Regions from separate parts of the Brevundimonas sp. GW821-FHT12C05 genome, predicted to be linked through region 1. Evidence: riboswitches for the same ligand, from Rfam matches in the RefSeq annotation. Region 1 holds a riboswitch; the other holds the start of a gene.
What was found. A riboswitch is a leader RNA that binds a small molecule or an ion and turns the genes downstream of it on or off. The one in region 1 is predicted to bind cobalamin.
Positions count from the first base shown of each region.

Region 2: linked by a shared signal. The riboswitch ahead of metE (5-methyltetrahydropteroyltriglutamate--homocysteine S-methyltransferase) and the one ahead of AC1RRF_RS10465 (TonB-dependent receptor plug domain-containing protein) in region 1 are both predicted to bind cobalamin.

Region 1 is NZ_JBXAQS010000002.1:235,055-238,302, reverse strand. It holds gene AC1RRF_RS10465 (TonB-dependent receptor plug domain-containing protein) at 1-1,730, opposite strand, end outside; cobalamin riboswitch at 1,875-2,066, opposite strand; gene AC1RRF_RS10460 (hypothetical protein) at 2,091-2,939, opposite strand; gene mutS (DNA mismatch repair protein MutS) at 3,032-3,248, shown strand, end outside.
Region 2 is NZ_JBXAQS010000001.1:304,915-308,162, forward strand. It holds gene metE (5-methyltetrahydropteroyltriglutamate--homocysteine S-methyltransferase) at 1-1,062, opposite strand, end outside; cobalamin riboswitch at 1,168-1,372, opposite strand; gene AC1RRF_RS01455 (YbhB/YbcL family Raf kinase inhibitor-like protein) at 1,443-1,913, opposite strand; gene AC1RRF_RS01460 (hypothetical protein) at 1,964-2,095, opposite strand; gene purS (phosphoribosylformylglycinamidine synthase subunit PurS) at 2,092-2,328, opposite strand; gene purC (phosphoribosylaminoimidazolesuccinocarboxamide synthase) at 2,328-3,086, opposite strand.

The DNA.
Region 1 (3,248 bases):
GTGACGTTGTCGGTCAGGACGTAGGCCGCGTTCAGGTTCGCCGTGACGAAGCTGTCGCGGACCGGGGCGTTGGCCGAGTTGGTGTCCGGCTGGTCGCCTTCGGCCCGCACGGTCAGGGCGCCCGACAGGCGATCGCCGGTCCAGCCCAGGGTCGCCGAGCCCGAATGCTCGGGGATCCGGGCCAGTGCGCGGCCGTTGCTCTCGTCCTTCGCATCGGTCCAGGCGTAGGCCAGGCTCAGATCGAAGCCGCCGCCCAGGAGGGCCCGACCTTCCAGCTCGACCCCGTCCGTCGCCGTCTCGGCGAGGTTGATGTAGTAGCTGTCGAAGGTGACCGTATCGAAGAAGTAGGTGATCTGGTCCTCCACCGAGAGGTGGTAGGCGGTCGCCCGGCCCTCGATGCGGCCGTCGGCCGAACGCCAGCCGATGGCGGCCTCAAAGCCTTCCGCCTTTTCCGGACGCAGGGTCGGGAAGGGGATCGACGAGAAGCAGAAATCGCACACCGCCTGGCTGACCGACGGAGCCTTGAAGCCCGTGCCGTAGGCGCCCGACAGGGTGAAGCCGTAACCGAAGTCCCACGCGGCCGAGATGCGCCCGGTGGTCTTGGAGCCGAAGTCGTCGGTGTCGTCGAAGCGCAGGCCGCCGGTGACGCTCAGGGCGTCGGTGAGCTGATAGCGGCCCGTGCCGAAGACCGAAGTGGTCCCCAGGTCGACCTTGGCGCCGGTCGAGATGCTGCCTTCGCTCTCTTCACGCTCGACGCCGAAGGCGTAGGTGGCGGCGCCGGTCTCGCCGTTGGCCTGCCAGCGGTAGGCCTGGCGGTCGGCTTCGAAGACCGAACCGAAGGCGCTGAAGGTCTCGCGCTCGATATTCGACGCCGAGACGCTGAACTGGTGGTCCAGGCCGAGGGCGTCGACGCTGGCGCGGGCGACGCCCGACCATTGTTCCGATTCCGAGCGGTCGCTGTTGTCTGAGACCGGGAAGCCGTTATCCAGATCGGCTTCGCTGCGCGACCAGCGGGCCGAACCGTCCAGCTTCACCGTCGGGGAGACGGCGTAGCGGCCGCGAACGCCCACGGTGGTGTTCTCGAAGCCATCGGCCTCGGGGTTGCCGTTGGCTTCGTCGGCGACGGAGATGCCGTCGGTGGTGAAGCGCGAGACATAGCCGCCCAGCGCCCAGGTCTCATTGGCCACGCCGCCGGCGAGGCGGCCGCGCACGGTGCCGAAGCTGCCGGCCTCGGCCTCGGCGCGAACGCCGTCGATTTCCTTCGTCGTGAAGGCGATCACGCCGCCGATGGCGTCGGAGCCCCACAGCGAGGACTGCGGACCGGACAGGACTTCGATGCGCTCGATGTCGCCCAGGTCGAAGCCCGAGAAATCATAGGCGCCGTTGGGTTCGGCCGCGTCGTTGACCGGGGCGCCGTCGACCAGCACCAGGGTCTTGCCCGGGGTGGCGCCGCGCATGCGGATCTGGGCGACGCCCCCGAAAGCGCCCGAACGGGTCACGGACAGGCCGGGGACGTCGGCCAGGATGTCGGCGGCGAAGACGGCGCCGCGCTGTTCGATGGTGCGGCTGTCGATGACGCGGGCGCCGGGCGTGTCGGCGACGATGGAGGGAATGCGGGTGGCGGTGACCACGATCTCGGGCAGGGAATCGTCCCGCGCCTCCTGGGCGAAGGCGGGACCGGCGAAGGCCGCGGCCATGGCCGCGGTGGAAAGCAGAATGGAGCGCTTCATGAGCGAAAACCCCGTACGGGCCCCGCGAATGCGCGCGAGAGGCCTCATGTGAGCGAACCGATCCGCCGAACCCGAAGGTCCGGACGGCGCAAGATCGGGTCGCTGCGACGGAAGTCCCCGCGCCTCTGCCTGGTCCCGGACAGCGGCGAGCGACGGTGGCGGCCAGGTCTCCTGGCTTGCGGGTCGACAATCGAAGCCCTCGCCTTCCCAGTCCCTCGAGGGAGGAACCAGTGGCGCCGGAGCAAGCTCCGGGCGGACAGCGATCTCGCCGCCTACAGTTGCGGGCACAGCCACGGTTTCACACCGTGTTCCCTTAACCGCCGACGCGGCTTGTCGCAGTGCAGCGACGCTTGTGCAAGGTCAGGCGGCGTCGTCGTTGCGCAGATGATCAAGGTAGACACGCCAACCTTGGACGGCCGCCTGTCGCTCGGCCTGCGTGCTTCCGTTGTAGATGGAGCCGAAGTCCTCATTCGTGAGTTGGTTCAGAACAGCGGCCAGAGCCTCAGTCATGACATCGGGTCCGTAATGACGAATGCCTTCGAAGGCGTTGGACGCATCGTTCACGAGGGAGATTTGCGGCTCCGGCAGGCGGCGTCTGTCATCCATCTGCTCGATGATGGCGGGCACGGCTTCCGGGCCGAGTGCGATCAAGCGATCAAAGAGGTGTTGTTGCCGGCTCGGTCCACTCCGCCTTTCGTCACCTGATGCGGGCGACAGGGCGATGATGGCCTCGATGATGGCCTGCACCTCGGCGTAATGCGGGACCGATGTGTCGCGCCGCCAACGCGCGAGCACGCCGGCTTGCCTTGAAATCTCCGTTTCGACCGCCGCGACGGATTCCGCATCGGCCGGACGGAAGGCGGTGGGCGTATCGCCGGCGAAATAGAGACGGCCTTCGCTGCGCAGGGCGAACACAAGAGATCGAGAGCTGTCGGCGGCCCGCATCTGCTCCAGAGCCGGCGCGTACGGACGGGGGTCCGAGTACCACTGCAGTTTCGGGTGTGCGCCGACTTCCCCCTTCAACGCTGTGAAGTCTCTCAGCGGCAGGGAAACGTAGGTTCTTGGCGGCGGGGCGGCAGGGATGTCCACCGACGCCAGGACAATCAGATCGGACTGGGCGACCAGTTTCCAGAGAGGCGGTTCCTCCGCCATCGCCGGCAAGGCCGAGACCGCCAGAATGAACATCGAAGCAAGGCCGCGCAGGATCATGGCTGAACAATGCATTCAGTTGTGAGCCGAGGTAAAGGACGCCCTATTCCGCTTGAGCCGTTCCCGGCATTCCTTCACCTTGCGCCGCTCTCATGAACGCTCCCCTCGCTCACCCGCCGCACGCCGACGCCGTCCCGTCCCTGGAGGGCGCGACGCCGTTCATGGCCCAGTATCTGACGGCCAAGGCCGGGCAGCCGGACGCCATCCTGTTCTTCCGCATGGGCGACTTCTACGAGCTGTTCTTCAAGGACGCCGAGATCGCCGCCGCCGCCCTGGGCATCACCCTGACCAAGCGGGGCAAGCACAACG
Region 2 (3,248 bases), on a different contig from region 1:
CAGGCTGCACGAGGGGGCGATGATCACCTGACGGCCGGACGCGATCACCGGCTCGATCCGGTCCAGCACGGCGTTCAGATCGGCTTTCCAGACGTTGCGCCCGTCCAGCACCCCCAGCGACAGGACAAGGTCCGGCCGCGCCCCCGCGGCGACGGCGTCCAGCTGCTCCGGCGCGCGGACCAGATCGACGTGCAGGCCGTGCACCGGCAACGCCAGCACCGTTTCCAGATTGTCGCCGATCGCGCCGAACCAGGTCGTCAGCATCAGTTTGATCGGCGGGGTGACGTCGCTCAGCACGGCGTAGGCGTGGGCATAGGCCTCGCGCGCCGCGTCGCTCAGGTCGGTGACCAGGCAGGGCTCGTCGATCTGCACCCAGGTCGCCCCCGCCCGCGCCAACGACCGCAGCACCTCGGCGTAGACCGGCAGCAGCCTGGGCAGCAGGGTCAGCGGGTCGAAGCCCGCATCGTTCGCCGCCGTACCGCTTGAGGTCGTCCGCGCCTTGCCCAGCAGCAGATAGCTGACCGGCCCCAGCAGCACGGGCCGGGTCTCGATCCCCTGTTCCTTGGCCTCCAGATACTCGTGCAGCGCCTTGGTCGAGCCCAGCCGGAAGGCCTGGTCCGCCGTGAATTCGGGCACCAGGTAGTGGTAGTTGGTGTCGAACCATTTGGTCATCTCGGCGGCGGGAACCCCGTCGCCGCCGTGCGAATGACCGTGGGCGCAGGTCGCCTCTCCTTCGCCCTGCGATCCGCGCGCCATGGCGAAATAGGCCTCCAGCCCGACCCGCTCGCCGGTCCAGCCGTAGATGTCCGGCACGGCGCCGACCATGGCGGTCGCATCCAGCACATGATCGTAGAGGGAGAAGTCGTTGGACGGGACGATGTCGGCGCCCAGATCGCGCTGGCGCAGCCAGGCCTGACCGCGCAGCTCGGCGGCGACGGCCAGTAGGGCCTTGTCGTCGATCCGGCCGGACCAATGCTGCTCAAGCGCGGTCTTGAGTTCGCGCTTCGGGCCGATGCGGGGAAAGCCGAGGGTGGCGACCTGGACGGGGAGACGGGCGGTCATGATGCGAAGCCTTTGCTGGTGGCAAGGCTTCGGGCAGGGACGCGCGAACGCCCGCGCGGAAACGGTCCGGCGGCGCACAGGCGGCCTGACCGGACACCCCGCCGGAGGACGTTATCTGTCGGGGCAGGTCTCCTGGCTCACGGGTCACGGCTTCGGGCCCGGCCTTCCCGGAGGCGGACCCCCAGTGACACACGATGGACCTTCGGCTCGCCGCTTACAGTTGCGGGGGCAGCGCCGGTTTCACACCGGCTTCCCTCTTAGCTCCGCCCCGTCCGAAGACGACGCGCAGACCACGACACCCGCATAGAAGCGGGTCTCCCGGCGAAGTCAAGAAACATATAAGGATATCTTTATGTGTTTCCCCGACCTCGACCCTGACCTCAGCCCTGGCCGGTGTTCTCGTAGGTGGCGGTGATCGTCGCCTTGGCCAGGGTGTGGAAATGCAGGTTGAAGCCGAACACGGCGCCCGAGTTCTCGGAGGTCACGTCCAGCCTGTCCGTGTCCACGGCGAAGACGGTGAAGATGTAGCGGTGCGGGCCGTGGCCCGGAGGCGGAGCAGCGCCGCCGAAGCCGGGCGCGCCGAAGTCCGTGCGGCCCTCGACCGCGCCGGCCGGGACGGGGCCGCCGGTGGGGAGTTCGCTCACGTCGGCGGGAATGTTGGCTACGGTCCAGTGCCAGAAACCCGAGCCCGTCGGGGCGTCCGGGTCATAGCAGGTGACAGCGTAGCTTTTCGTGCCCTCGGGCGCGCCCGACCATTTCAGGTGCGGCGAGGCGTTGCCCTTGGCCTGCACCTGCGCGTCCGGCAGCACGCCGCCGTCGGTGAGGTCGTTCGAGGTCAGGATGAAGGTCATGGCGGTCTCCGGTCAGCGAGCGTCAAGCGATCCTAACGCGCCGGACGCCGTCAGTGTCCCTGTTCCTTGGCTGCCGTGGTGAAGGCGCTGTCGTCCATCAACCCGCCGGCCAGGGCGGCGGCGAACACCACGCACCCGCCGACGATGAAGACGACGACCAGCAGCTTCAGGACGCGTTTCACGCGACCTCGATGCGGTAGCTTTCGATCACGGTGTTGGCGAGCAGCTGCTCGCACATCTTCTTGGCCTCGGCGGCGGGGTCGCCCTCGCCGCTGAAGTCGAACTCGATCAGCTTGCCGACGCGGGCGTTGGCCACGCCGCCCCAGCCCAGGCCGTTCAGCGCGCCTTCGACGGCCTTGCCCTGAACGTCCAGCACGCCGGGTTTCAGGAACACATGCACCTTCACCTTGGCCATTAGTGCAGTCCCCCCTGAATCACCGTCGGCATGCCCTTCATGATTCCCAGGCGACGCGCGACTTCCGTATAGCTTTCAATGACATTGCCCAGATCGCGGCGGAAGCGGTCCTTGTCCAGCTTCTCACCGGTGGTGGTGTCCCACAGGCGGCAGCTGTCCGGGCTGATCTCGTCGGCCAGGATGACCCGGGCGAAATCGTTCTCCCAGATGCGGCCGAACTCGATCTTGAAGTCCACCAGGGTGATGCCGACGGCGCCGAACATGCCCGACAGATAGTCGTTCACGCGCACGGTCATCGCCAGGATGTCGTCCAGCTCCTGGGTCGAGGCCCAGTTGAAGGCGGTGATGTGCTCTTCGGTGACCATCGGATCGTTGAGCTCGTCCTTCTTCAGGTAGAACTCGATGATCGAACGGGGCAGGGGCGTGCCTTCGGCGATGCCGAGGCGCTGGCTCATCGAGCCGGCCACCACATTGCGGCACACCACTTCCAGCGGAATGATCTCGACTTCGCGGATCAGCTGCTCGCGCAGGTTCAGGCGCTTGATGAAGTGGTTGGTCACGCCGATGCCGTTCAGGCGCGACATGACGAATTCGCTGATCTGGTTGTTGATGACGCCCTTGCCCTCGAGTTGGGCCTTCTTCTCGCCGTTGAAGGCGGTGGCGTCGTCCTTGAAATACTGGATCAGGGTGCCGGGCTCAGGTCCTTCGTACAGGATCTTGGCCTTGCCCTCGTAGAGCTTCTTGCGCTTGACGTTCATGGGGTCTCGTCCGGGCGGGGCCTCGTCAGAAACGAAAATCGCGCGGCCAGCGCGTAGGTCTGGTCAGCGCGATCCGGAATCGGGCGGGCGGGTAAAATCGTCGCGGTCTCCTTAGCGGAAGCCGATGCTGGATACAAACGGCGGGCGTCGATGACACCGTCG